DNA from 2 places in the Pseudomonas sp. OIL-1 genome. Region 2 is predicted to be linked to the other one. Evidence: riboswitches for the same ligand, from Rfam matches in the RefSeq annotation. Region 2 holds a riboswitch; the other holds the start of a gene.

Region 1 (6,148 bases), 890 kb from region 2:
ACCGCCACAAAACCGGAGCCTTGATATGCGCCAGCATTCAGCTTGGCGCCCTGGCTAGCGGCAAGGCTTCCGAGCAACAGCTGACAGCACTCAACGACTATGCCGGCGCCATCGGTCTCGCCTTTCAGGTTCAGGACGATATCCTGGATGTCGAAAGTGAAACCAGCATACTCGGCAAACAACAGGGCGCTGATGCAGCCCGCGACAAGCCGACCTATCCTGCCCTGCTTGGCCTGCAAGGGGCACATAATCTGGCGAGTGAGCTGCGCGACCAGGCCATCTCAGCCTTGCAGCCCTTCGATGCCGGTGCCGACCGGCTTCGGCAAGTGGCGGACTATATAATCAAACGCCAATTCTGAACCGCCGGTAAGCCAAGGTTGGGCTATTGACCTGCATCGGGTAAACTGCTCGTTTATTTTCTTGCCACCGGGCGTGGCCACAAGAGCCCTGTTTGATGCCTAGCACTTTCCACGAGATACCTCTTGAGCGTCCCAGCACTCCGCTGCTGGACCGCATCAGCGACACCGACGTTCTGCGCGGTATGGATGAAGAATCCCTTCCGCAGCTGGCCGACGAGCTGCGCGCCTTTTTATTGTGGACCGTCGGCCAGACCGGCGGGCATTTTGGTGCCGGGCTGGGCGTCATCGAACTGACCCTCGCGCTGCATTACGTCTACCAGACGCCTGAAGATCGGCTGGTATGGGACGTCGGCCATCAAGCCTATCCGCATAAAATCCTGACCGGTCGCCGCGAATTGATGCATACCCTGAGGCAGAAGGAGGGTCTCGCAGCTTTCCCCCGGCGCGCTGAAAGTCCCTACGACACCTTTGGTGTCGGGCATTCCAGTACCTCGATCAGTGCCGCTCTGGGCATGGCTATCGCATCGCGCCTGCAAGGACTGGATCGCCGCTCGGTCGCTGTGATTGGCGATGGCGCGATGACCGCCGGCATGGCCTTTGAAGCCCTGAACCACGCCTCCGATGTCGGCGCCGACATGCTGGTGGTATTGAACGACAATGACATGTCGATTTCGCGAAATGTTGGCGGACTGTCCAACTATCTGGCGAAGATTCTTTCCAGCCGCACCTATTCGCATATGCGAGAAGGCAGCCGCAAAGTGCTTTCCAAGATTCCAAAGGCGTGGGAACTGGCGCGTCGTACCGAAGAGCATGCCAAGGGCATGCTGGTACCTGGCACTCTGTTTGAAGAGCTGGGCTGGAACTATATCGGCCCCATCGATGGTCATGACTTGCCGCTGCTGATCAGCACCCTGCGCAATATGCGTGGGTTGCCCGGTCCGCAACTACTGCACGTGGTCACACAGAAGGGCAAGGGCTTCTCTCCTGCCGAAGCAGATCCCATTGGCTATCATGCCATTACCAAGCTGGAGCCCTCCCGCTCCGCCAGCCCTCCAAGCGGCCCGGCGAAGCTGAAGTACTCAGCAGTATTCGGTCAATGGTTGTGCGATATGGCTGCGCTCGATAAACGCCTGGTCGGTATCACACCGGCTATGAAAGAAGGCTCGGATCTGGTCGCTTTCAGTGAGCGCTTCCCCGACAGGTATTTCGACGTCGCCATCGCTGAGCAGCATGCAGTGACCCTGGCGGCGGGCATGGCCTGTGACGGTGTGAAGCCAGTGGTCGCGATCTACTCTACCTTCCTGCAACGGGCCTATGACCAGGTCGTTCACGATGTCGCCGTGCAGAATCTTGACGTGTTGTTTGCCATCGACCGTGCCGGATTGGTAGGCGAAGACGGCCCGACCCACGCCGGCAGCTTCGATCTGTCGTTCCTGCGCTGCCTGCCGAACATGATGATCATGGCGCCAGCCGACGAGAATGAGACCCGGCAGATGTTGACGACCGGCTTTCTGCACCACGGCCCGACCGCCGTGCGCTATCCGCGCGGTACCGGCACAGGCGTAGCCATAGATTCCATGCTTCAGCCCCTCCCCATCGGAAAGGGCATCGTCACCCGTCAGGGTCAGCGAGTAGCCATTCTGTGTTTCGGCACCCTGCATGCCAATGCGCTGGTCGCTGCTGAAGCGCTCAACGCAACAGTGGCCAACATGCGCTTTGTGAAACCACTGGACACCGAGCTGATCAATCAGCTGATCGAGCAGCACGAGCTGCTGGTCACGCTTGAAGAAAACGCCGTGATGGGTGGTGCCGGCAGTGCGGTGAATGAATGGCTCATGGCTCATGGCATCAATCAGCCGGTACTCAATCTGGGATTGCCGGATATTTACGTCGAACATGCCAAGCCCTCGGAAATGCTTGCCGAATGCGGGCTGGATGCAGCCGGCATCGAGCGCTCGATTCGCGACAGGCTTTCCCTCCCCCCCGTCATCAACCACGCTTGACCTCTACTGGCAAAGCGCCTAGAGTCCTCTCCGCTTCCAGTCGCACTGGGTGCCTGGTAGTTCAAACTGCCAGGTGAAACGGGAAGTCGGTGCAACCCCGACGCTGCCCCCGCAACGGTAAAGGATCGCAGGCCTGCCTGCCGGTAATGTCATCCGCCACTGTGTTTCGTACATGGGAAGGCGACATTATCCTGGGGATTTTCACCAAGAGAATCCCACGATCCTGAGCCCGGAGACCGGCCCTGTGCGAAGACTCTATTCGGTGCGATATGTCCTTGTGGGCGCGCTGGATGGATTCGTAGCTGAGGTGTCGCGGAGGGCGTCACCCGGTCGGTGCATGCTGCCCTCCGTCACAGGCAACTCCACTGGCTCCTCGCCCTCCTCAAAAGCTTCTTTTGAGGATCAACATGAACAAGTTCGCCCTGTTTTTTCCCGCCATGCTGGCGTCCGCCGTCACTGCAGCCAATAGCCTCGACTTGCCGGATACGGTAGTTACTGCCTCGCGCATGGCACAGCCGACAATGAGCAGCCCCGCCGCGAGTAGTATATTTGATCGCGCCGATATCGAACGTCTGCAGCCGTCCAGTGTGGCTGATCTGCTACGCCGTGTACCAGGCGCTTCGCTGACCACCAATGGCGGGCTTGGGAGCCTGACTACATTATCGTTACGCGGGACCAGTGCAACCCAGACGCTGGTGCTGGTCGACGGACAACGCATCAGCAGCGCTTCAGCGGGACAGCCAAGTCTCGAGTTCCTCGATATCGAACAGATCGAGCGTATCGAAGTGATCCGCGGCCCTCGCTCAGCCGTTTACGGATCTGATGCAATCGGCGGCGTGATTCAGATATTCACCCGCCAGGGCGAGCCCGGCCTTCGTCCGCGACTCAAACTCGGAGTCGGCAGCAATCAGAGCTTCGTTCGCAGTGCCGGCCTTTCCGGCGGCGACCAGCGCACCACCTTCGACCTCGGCGCCACGCTCAGCGAAACAGCCGGCATAGATCGCACCCGCCACAACACCGGCGGCGATGAAGACCGCGACGGATTCCGGAACCGCGCTTTCAATCTCAGCCTCAACCACAACTTCAGCGACAGACTTAGCGGTGGCATCAAGCTCGCCGAACAGACAGGCAATACTGAATATGATCTGTTCGGAAACCCCGAGGATGATTTCGCGCTGAGCACGGTCTCGACGCACCTGCAGTGGGATGTAAGCGAAGCCTGGACGACCCGTCTGGAGGCCGGACATGCCGAGGATAAACGCGACAGCATCTATGACCTGGCCACTTATACCTACAACACCTACCGCGACTCAGCCAGCTGGCTGAATACGTTGAGCGTAGGCGATCAGCATCGGCTACAGCTGGGCATCGACTGGTATGAAGATCGCTTGCGGAGCAACTCCGCATTCACGCAGACCGAGCGCTACAACAATGCAGCCTTTATCCAGCATCAGTTCAAGGGCGAAGGCTTCACCACCGAGCTCGGCTGGCGGCATGATGATAACGAGCAGTTCGGCCACCACAATGCTTTCAATGCCGCTGTAATCCTGCCTGTGACCGCTAACCAGCAGCTTGTCGCGTCCTACGGTGAAGGCTTCCGCGCACCGACCTTCAACGACCTGTACACGAGCTTCGGCGCTAACCCGCTGCTCCAGCCTGAAGAATCACAGACCTATGAGTTGCAATGGCGCGGCCAGCACGATGGCGCTGAGTTGCAGGTGGCGGCGTACCGCACTGATATTGACGACATGATCCTTCTGGATCCATTTTTCGTTGCCCAGAACATCAGCCAAGCGCGCATCCACGGACTCGAAGCCAGCCTTGGCAAGCATCTGTTTGGCTGGGATACCTTGTTGGCCGCTGCCTGGCTGGACCCGCGTGAGCGCAGTACCGGCAATCAACTGCCACGACGCTCCAAGCGAACGCTGAGTCTGGACGCAGACCGTCAGCTTGGCTCGTTCGGCGTAGGCTTCAGCGTGATCGCCAATAGCGAGCGATTCAACGATCGTGAAAACGAGCAGCGGCTGCCTGGCTTTGGCACTCTGGAGCTGCGCGGTCATTGGCGCGCTACGTCCAGCCTGCGTCTGGATGCCAAGCTTAGCAATGTGCTTGAACGGGATTACGGCGTGGCGAACTACAGCACCGGCGGTCGAACCTATGCGTATCAAGAGGAAGGACTGAATGCACGACTCGCTGTGAGCTGGACCCCGGAGATCTAGCGTCAGGGCAGCCGGCAGCCGCAAAGCTGCCGGGCGCTTGCAGGTGCTCCCCCAGGTGCCTGTAAGACTGACGTTTCCGACAGAGCTGATCACCCTTTGTCTAGTACTGAAAACTTCCTGCAATAAATACTGTCGATACTTGGGCTAACCCCCAAGTCGCCGGCAGTCTTCCATGTTCAACAACCGTACCCGCGCACTCATCGTCGTTCCCTTGCTGGCCATCTCCTGGCTGGTTTACACAGGGCTCGACAGTACACCTGAGCCCGAAGAGGCCTTGCAGACGCTGGTTTTTCTACGGCATGCCGAGAAGCCTAACGATGGGCTTGGACAGCTGAACTGCCAGGGCCTGAACCGTTCCCTGGCCTTGCCCGCATTACTTCCGGAACGCTTCGGCGCGCCTGATTACGTATTTGCCGCCAATCCCGACAGAAGGGTGGAAGAAGGACCGGACGACGCGGAATTCAACTACCTGCGCCCACTGCTGACCATCGCCCCCACTGCTATTGCCCACGGGCTACCGATAAACACCTCGTTCAATGCCAACGACGTCGGGGATATCGTGGATGAGCTGACCGACCCGCAGTACCGCAACAGCACCATTTACACCGCCTGGTCCCGGGGATACGTGTCGGAAATCATGAACGAGCTGCTGGAGGAGGTGGACGCGGACGAAAGCCTGGCCGTCGACCGCTGGCACCGGGAAGACTTCGACAGTGTCTATGTCATCAAATTGCATTGGAGAAATGGTGTTGCTAAAGCCTCGCTGGAAGCTCAAGCGCAAGGCCTGAACGATACCGGATCAGCCTGTCCCGGCGAGCCACAGCAAGCGACGCCTCAATTGGCGGCCCGCGACAATTCGCGCTGACGCGCGATCAATTCGCAAAGTTGCGCAACGCCATCCAGCACATCTGGCGTCGGTCGAACCAGGCGGTCACTGTCGAGCACATGCAAGCCGTCCTGGCGCACCGCATTGAGTTGCGGAAACCGCCGCCAACGGTCGAGCCATTCTGTTACGGCCTTGCCGTCGTCTGCCAGAACCAGAATCAGATCAGGGTTAGCCGCCAGCACGCCCTCCCGGCCGACCTGCGGAGCCAATCCTGGCAAAGCATCGAATACATTGATCCCACCGCAGTGATTGACCGCATCACCAATCAGCTGGTTTCCGCTGACGGTGTATATCGGATCGTCCCATAGCTGGATAAATACGCGGGGCGCATCATCGCCCACCGGCACCGCGAGTTGCGATAGCGCCGCATTGTAGCGCCCAGTCACAGCAGCGGCCCGCTCGGCAACCTGAAGTACATCTCCCAATTGCTCGACCGCCGAGGCGATACTCTCGAGATCCTTCGGGTCGAAACGCAGCACCTGGATGCCCCAACCCTCCAGACGACTGAGCAAAGCCGGCGGATTGCCGGACTCCCATGCCAACACCAGGTCAGGTTTCTGCGAGACGATCAATTCCAGCGACAGGCTTTGATGGCCACCCACGCGCGGTACAGCGTCGAGCTCCGCGGAGCGTTGCCCTTCGTCGAGCACACCCACCAACCGCTCCGTTGCGTCGAGCATG
Region 2 (6,148 bases):
AACACCTGAACCCGTCGTCCCTGCCGGGTATGCATCCTTGCCAGCGCCGCGGTAACGGTGGTTTTGCCCTGCCCTGAGGCAGGCGCGGCGATCAGTAACGCCGGGCATGAACGGGTATTCAAAACTCGACTCCCTGCTGCGCCTTGATGCCCGATTTGAACGCATGCTTGACCACGCCCATCTCGGTGACCGTGTCCGCTGCGTCGATCAGCTCATCAGGCGCGCCGCGCCCGGTCACTACCACATGCTGATGCATCGGCCGCGACGCGATATCGCGCAATACCTGCTCCAGATCCAGATAGCGGTACTTCAGCGCGATATTCAACTCATCCAGCACCACCAGGCCCACATCCGGATCGCTCATCAATTCCACCGCCACATCCCAGGCCGCGTGCGCCTTGGCGATATCGTCCTGGCGGTCCTGGGTCTCCCAGGTAAAGCCGGAACCCATCACGTGGTAGCGCACTTCATCGGGAAAGCGCCGGAAGAAGGTCTCCTCCCCTGTGCTGCTCGAGCCCTTGATGAACTGCACGATGCCGACCTGCATGCCATGGCCCAGCGCCCGCGCCGCCATCCCGAACGCGGAGCTGCTCTTGCCCTTGCCGTTACCGGTCAGCACCAGCAGCAGACCGTGTTCGTCCTGCGCCTGGGCTATCTTTTCATCCATCAGCGCCTTTTTGCGCTGCATGCGCAGGCGGTGGCGCTCGTCGCGGCCGGGAATCTCACTCATGCCCGGTGATCTCCGGCCGCAACCTGCTGACCAGTGAGTAGGCGCAGCGCAACGTAAACCAGCGCCGCCAAGGCCACGTAAAGCGCCAGAGTGCTCAGGTATTGCGGATAGTAGGTGGCGATGCGCTCGAACATGCCGGCCACAGTCTGATCGCTATGCCGACCCGACAGCCAGTAGAAGCCACCGCTGGAAAACAACTGACACACCAGCGCACTTGCGGCCACGGTGGGCACCAGAATCAGCAGACTGGAGAACTGCTCACGATGCCAGCGCGCATACAGGCGGCCGCCAAACCAGAGCGCGCCATAGGCCGGCACGAGCGTCCAGTACGCCAACGTCATGCAATGGCTATCGCTGGCCCAACCAGTCGACATCAGATCCATAAACAGCGCCTGAAGAAACAGCAGAGGGAATGCCCAGCGCGGACGCAACAGCACCCCCGCCAGGAAAAATACCGCCCAGGACGCACTGGGCAGATTCACTGCGCTGAAATGGCTGCCGCGACTGATTGCCATCAAGAGTACGAGTACAACACCTACAGCCAACTGGCTGCGTTTGGATAGTGCCAACATGGGTCATTCCCCTTTTCGTTTCACGGTTAGGGGAGCCTCTGAAGAACGTAGCGAGCGAAGGTCAGGCAAGGCGAAATCCGACGAGAATGCGCAGTTTACGTGCTGTAAATGAGCAATTTGACGAGGATTTCAACGCAGCATGACCGAGCGCAGTAGTTATTCAGGGGCTCCTTTAAAGTGGTTGGTAGCGCACAGTCAGATAACCGGCCCGGCCTGGCTGTTGATAGCTGGCGGCGGTTTCGTATTGGCTATCGAACAGATTGCTGACCCGCGCCTGCAGCCGCCAGGCGTGGCTGAACCAATAGGTGGCACGCAGGTCGACGGTGTTATAGCCGTGCAGGTCGGTAGTGTTGGAAGCGTTATCCCAGCGGCGGCCTTCGGCATGCAGGCTGGCACCGACACCGATACGCCCGAAGCGGCGATCAATATCCAGATTGAACAGCTGCTCTGCGCGGCGGGCGAGCAGATCGCCCTGCCCAGGACGGGAAGATCGGTTCGCGGGGTCCTGCAAGGTCAGGTTGGTGCGCCAGTCCCAGTTCAGCCACTGGCTGTCCATCTCGAACTCGATACCCTTGATCACCGCCTTGTCGACGTTCTCCGCCAGATAGATGCCGCCGCCCAGGTTTACGCTGGCGATCAGATCTTCCACCTCGTTGCGGAACAGATTGACCGACCACTGACCCCAATCGTATTGACCGCGCAGACCGGTTTCCAGGTTGCGGGAGGTTTCTTCGCTGATGTCCGGATTACCGAAGCCGGGGTAGTACAGCTGGTTAAAGGTCGGCGCCTTGAATGCGGTACCGTAGCTGGCCACCCATCGCAGGTTATCGGACAGCGTCAGGCCATAGCCGAGATTGCCGGTGGTGTGCTCGCCGTGCTGTTCATTGTCATCGTAGCGCAGGCTCGCCTGCCATTCGTGCATACCGCGTTGGCCGAGATACTGCGCGTAATAGCCGTGGTTACCGCGCTGGGACTCGCTGTATTCGGTGGTGCTGCTGACCTCATCGGCCAGATAGTCATAGCCCACCGTGAGCAGATGACCGGGCGCCAGATCGATATCGTTCTGCCAGCCGAGCGTGTCACGGCGGGTATCGAAGCGACTGAAAAAGGTGCTGCCGTTGAAGTTGTCGCTCTTGTCCTCACTGCGTGCAGCCTGCAGCGACACGCGCCATGACTTGAGCGGCGCAAAACGGGCATTGACGCCATGGATGGTCAGCACCGCATCGGAGTTGGCCTTGAAGCCAGAGTCGTAGTCATTGCTGGAATGGGACTCCAGCACATGGCCTTCCAGCTCCAGACCGTTATCGAAACGGTAACCCGCGCGGACATTGCCAGACAGCTCGCGATACCCGTCATGATCCGGCTCGCCATGACTCGGCCGCGCATCAATACCCCGGGTCGACAGACTGGTAACCCCCAGGCTGTACCAGCCATCGCCCACCCCACCGGATATGCCAGCGCTGCCGGCATGGTGATTACGGCTACCCGCCGTCAGCGACATCCAGCGCCTAGTCTCTCCGCCCTTGCCCCGGCGGGTAAAGATCTGGATCACCCCACCAATGGCATCGGAGCCGTACAGACTGGAGCGCGGGCCACGCACGATCTCGATGCGCTCGATCTGCTCCACCGGCAGATTCTGTAACGCCGCATCGCCACTCGTCACCGAGCCAATGCGCGCGCCATCGATCAGCACCAGCACATGCCCGGAACCGCTACCGCGGATACCAATGCTGCCCGCTTTGCCCGGCCCGCCATTGTTGACGATGCTCACCGAAGGCGTACGGCGCAGCAGATCCGGCAGATCGGTTGGTTGAAGACGTTCAATATCGGCGCGATCAATGCGGGTAACCGCACCCAGACTGGCGCCAAGGGACTGGCCGGTCCGCGTTGCGGTAACGACCTGATCATTCAGGGAAAGGGATTCGGCATGGGACAGGCAGGCAGCGGCCGTCAGGGCCAGCGCCAGGGTTGTGCGTGCAAATTTCATCGGTGCTCCGTCACCGTACTCACCCGTACGGCATGGCTGGTTAAAAGCAGCCGCGACGGACAGGGGCAAACGGTTTCGACACAGATGAAATCGCTCCACCCGCAGTGCCCGCCGCACTACTGTGACATGCGACAGGCCGGTCTCCGGACTCATGAGTGGATAACTCCGATGATCCGACCTTCCCATGCGAAGCACAGTGGTCTTGCTGGATCATCCGCCTGGCACACCGTAGTGGCCGGCACTCATTTACCGTTGCGGGGGCAGCGCCGGAATTGTCTGAAGCAGACGCACCGGCTTCCCAGTTTCACCCACCAATTACTGGCAGGAACCTGAAGCAGGCGGAAGGTTAGGAGTTTTGAAACAGGATGTAAAGGACGAACTGGTGCGTCTCGCCCTGAGGTCGTTAAGCCAGGGTCACCCGTACCGCAAGCGGATGCTCGTCGCAGTTGTGCCCGGCGCCGCCACGATCCACCACCAGGAACTCACCCTCTGAATCGAGCACAGACTGGATCGCATGCCAGGTGCCGGCATGATAGTTCACGCCCTGTCGGCCATCGGTGACGAAGGCGCGCACCTGGGTTGGGTCAATAACGTCGCCCGACGGTGCGACGACCACAACGAAACGCTCGCCATGCAGCGGTATAAAGGCCTGACTGCCCAGAGCGTGACGTTCGAGGAACGTCAGTTCCAGCGGCATCTGCACCGGCTGGCTGATGAAGATGCTGATCAGCGTTCGAGCTTCCTCGCCCAGGGTTTCGACCCTGGCCAGATCATGATAACGGCGGGTGCGCCCGCTATTGATCATGAAGAACTCGGCGCGGCGATGATCAATCACATCGCCAAAGGCCACGAAGGCCTCGGGCGTCAGGGGCTCAGCCGTCAGCTGTAACAGTTGTTCGCTCATCTGCTTGCTCGCTCAGCGGCCGTAGTTCGGAAGTTTCATGTGGCGGTTGACGTCCTTGTACAGCAAATAACGGAAGGGCCCCGGGCCACCGGCATAGCAGGCCTGCGGGCAGAAGGCGCGCAGCCACATGTAATCGCCTGCTTCCACTTCCACCCAATCCTTGTTCAGCAGGTACACGGCCTTGCCTTCGAGTACATAGAGGCCGTGCTCCATCACATGGGTCTCGGCGAAGGGAATCACGCCGCCAGGCAGGAAATTGACGATATTCACGTGCATATCGTGGCGCATGTCCTGAGTATCGACGAAGCGCGTGGTGCTCCAGCAGCCGTTGGTGTCGGGCATGACCAGCGGATCAATCAGGTTTTCATTGGTGACGAAGGCCTCCGGTACATCGATCCCTTCGACCTTCTCATAGGCCTTGCGAATCCAGTGAAAGCGCACAGTGGTGTCAGAACTGTTGCGCACCGTCCAGTCACTGCCGGGCGGAATGAACGCGTAGCCACCCGGCTGCATGCTATGCAGCTCGCCGTTCAGGGTCAGATCCAGTTCGCCTTCGACGATGAACAGCACGGCCTCGGCCTGAGGGTCGGTTTCCGGCTTGTCGCTGCCGCCACCGGGCTGCACTTCCATGATGTACTGCGAGAAGGTCTCGGCAAAACCGGTCAACGGCCGCGACAACACCCACAGGCGCGTACCGGTCCAGAAGGGTAAATGACTGGTAACGATGTCGCGCATCACGCCCTTGGGAATGACGGCATAGGCCTCGGTAAATACCGCGCGGTCAGTCAGCAGCTGCGTTTGCGGCGGATGCCCACCGGTGGGGGCGAAATAGGTTCTGGGTTCGTTCGGACGCTGGGCCATGGTGATTCCTTATACGGCGGCTGGAGCAGGATGATGTTCGGCCCAGTGACGGGCAATGTCGATACGGCGTGTCACCCAGACCCGGTCGTGGGCCTCGATGTAATCAAGGAAACGCTGCAACGCGCGGAAGCGTGCCGGGCGCCCAATCACGCGGCAGTGCAGCCCGACCGAGAGCATCTTCGGTTGCTCGCTGCCTTCGGCATAGAGCACGTCGAACGCATCCTTCAGGTAGTTGAAGAAGTGATCGCCGGTGTTGAACCCCTGCGGCGCGGCAAAACGCATGTCGTTGGTGTCCAGCGTGTAGGGCACGATCAAGTGATCATGCAGCTCGCCCTGACTGTCCGCGTCGCGCGTCCAGAACGGCAGATCGTCGCCGTAGTAATCACTGTCATACAAAAAGCTGCCCTCATCCAGCAACAGGCGGCGCGTGTTGGGGCTGTCGCGACCGGTATACCAGCCCTGCGGCTCTTCGCCGTACAGGCGCTCAAATATGTCGATGGCGCGTTGCATGTGCTCGCGCTCTATGGCTTCAGGTACATCCTGGTAATGAATCCAGCGCCAGCCATGACAGGCAATCTCGTGCCCCAGTTCCTTGAACGCCATCGCCACGTCCGGGTGCCGCTCGAGAGCCATGGCCACGCCGAACACCGTCAGCGGCAGCCCGCGCTTTTCAAACTCGTTGAGAATCCGCCACACACCGGCGCGCGAGCCGTATTCATAGATCGACTCCATGCTCATATGTCGCGCAGGGAAGGCCTCAGCGCCGACGATTTCCGAGAGGAAGCGTTCCGAGTGGCTGTCGCCATGCAGCACGCAATTTTCGCCGCCCTCTTCATAGTTGAGCACGAACTGGACGGCGATACGGGCCTGACCCGGCCATTTGGCATGCGGCGGATTCCGGCCGTAGCCGACGAGATCCCGTGGATAAGGGGCGCTGATACTCATGACTGCGTAACCTTTTATATCTGTTGAAAAATCGTGGCGTCCAGACATCCGCCACTTATTTGTTCCGATAAACAGACCGTATCTTTATCTTTTTGACCGGATCGATTGTATACAATTAAACTCAAACTTTGTGTACAAATCCAGAAACA

What was found. Region 2 has a riboswitch for cobalamin ahead of btuB (TonB-dependent vitamin B12 receptor). Riboswitches for the same ligand answer to the same signal wherever they lie in the genome.
Region 1: it holds a riboswitch for cobalamin, as region 2 does, so the genes downstream of both, G3M63_RS06575 (TonB-dependent receptor domain-containing protein) here and btuB (TonB-dependent vitamin B12 receptor) in region 2, are expected to answer to the same signal.

The regions. Positions count from the first base shown of each region.
Region 1 is NZ_CP048629.1:1,395,296-1,401,443, reverse strand. It holds gene G3M63_RS06585 (polyprenyl synthetase family protein) at 1-359, shown strand, start outside; gene dxs (1-deoxy-D-xylulose-5-phosphate synthase) at 455-2,362, shown strand; cobalamin riboswitch at 2,393-2,622, shown strand; gene G3M63_RS06575 (TonB-dependent receptor domain-containing protein) at 2,770-4,581, shown strand; gene G3M63_RS06570 (histidine phosphatase family protein) at 4,754-5,446, shown strand; gene G3M63_RS06565 (cobalamin-binding protein) at 5,416-6,148, opposite strand, start outside.
Region 2 is NZ_CP048629.1:503,330-509,477, forward strand. It holds gene G3M63_RS02295 (cobyrinate a,c-diamide synthase) at 1-122, opposite strand, end outside; gene cobO (cob(I)yrinic acid a,c-diamide adenosyltransferase) at 119-730, opposite strand; gene G3M63_RS02305 (hypothetical protein) at 727-1,302, opposite strand; gene btuB (TonB-dependent vitamin B12 receptor) at 1,475-3,289, opposite strand; cobalamin riboswitch at 3,406-3,637, opposite strand; gene G3M63_RS02315 (ureidoglycolate lyase) at 3,693-4,193, opposite strand; gene G3M63_RS02320 (bifunctional allantoicase/(S)-ureidoglycine aminohydrolase) at 4,206-5,054, opposite strand; gene puuE (allantoinase PuuE) at 5,064-5,993, opposite strand.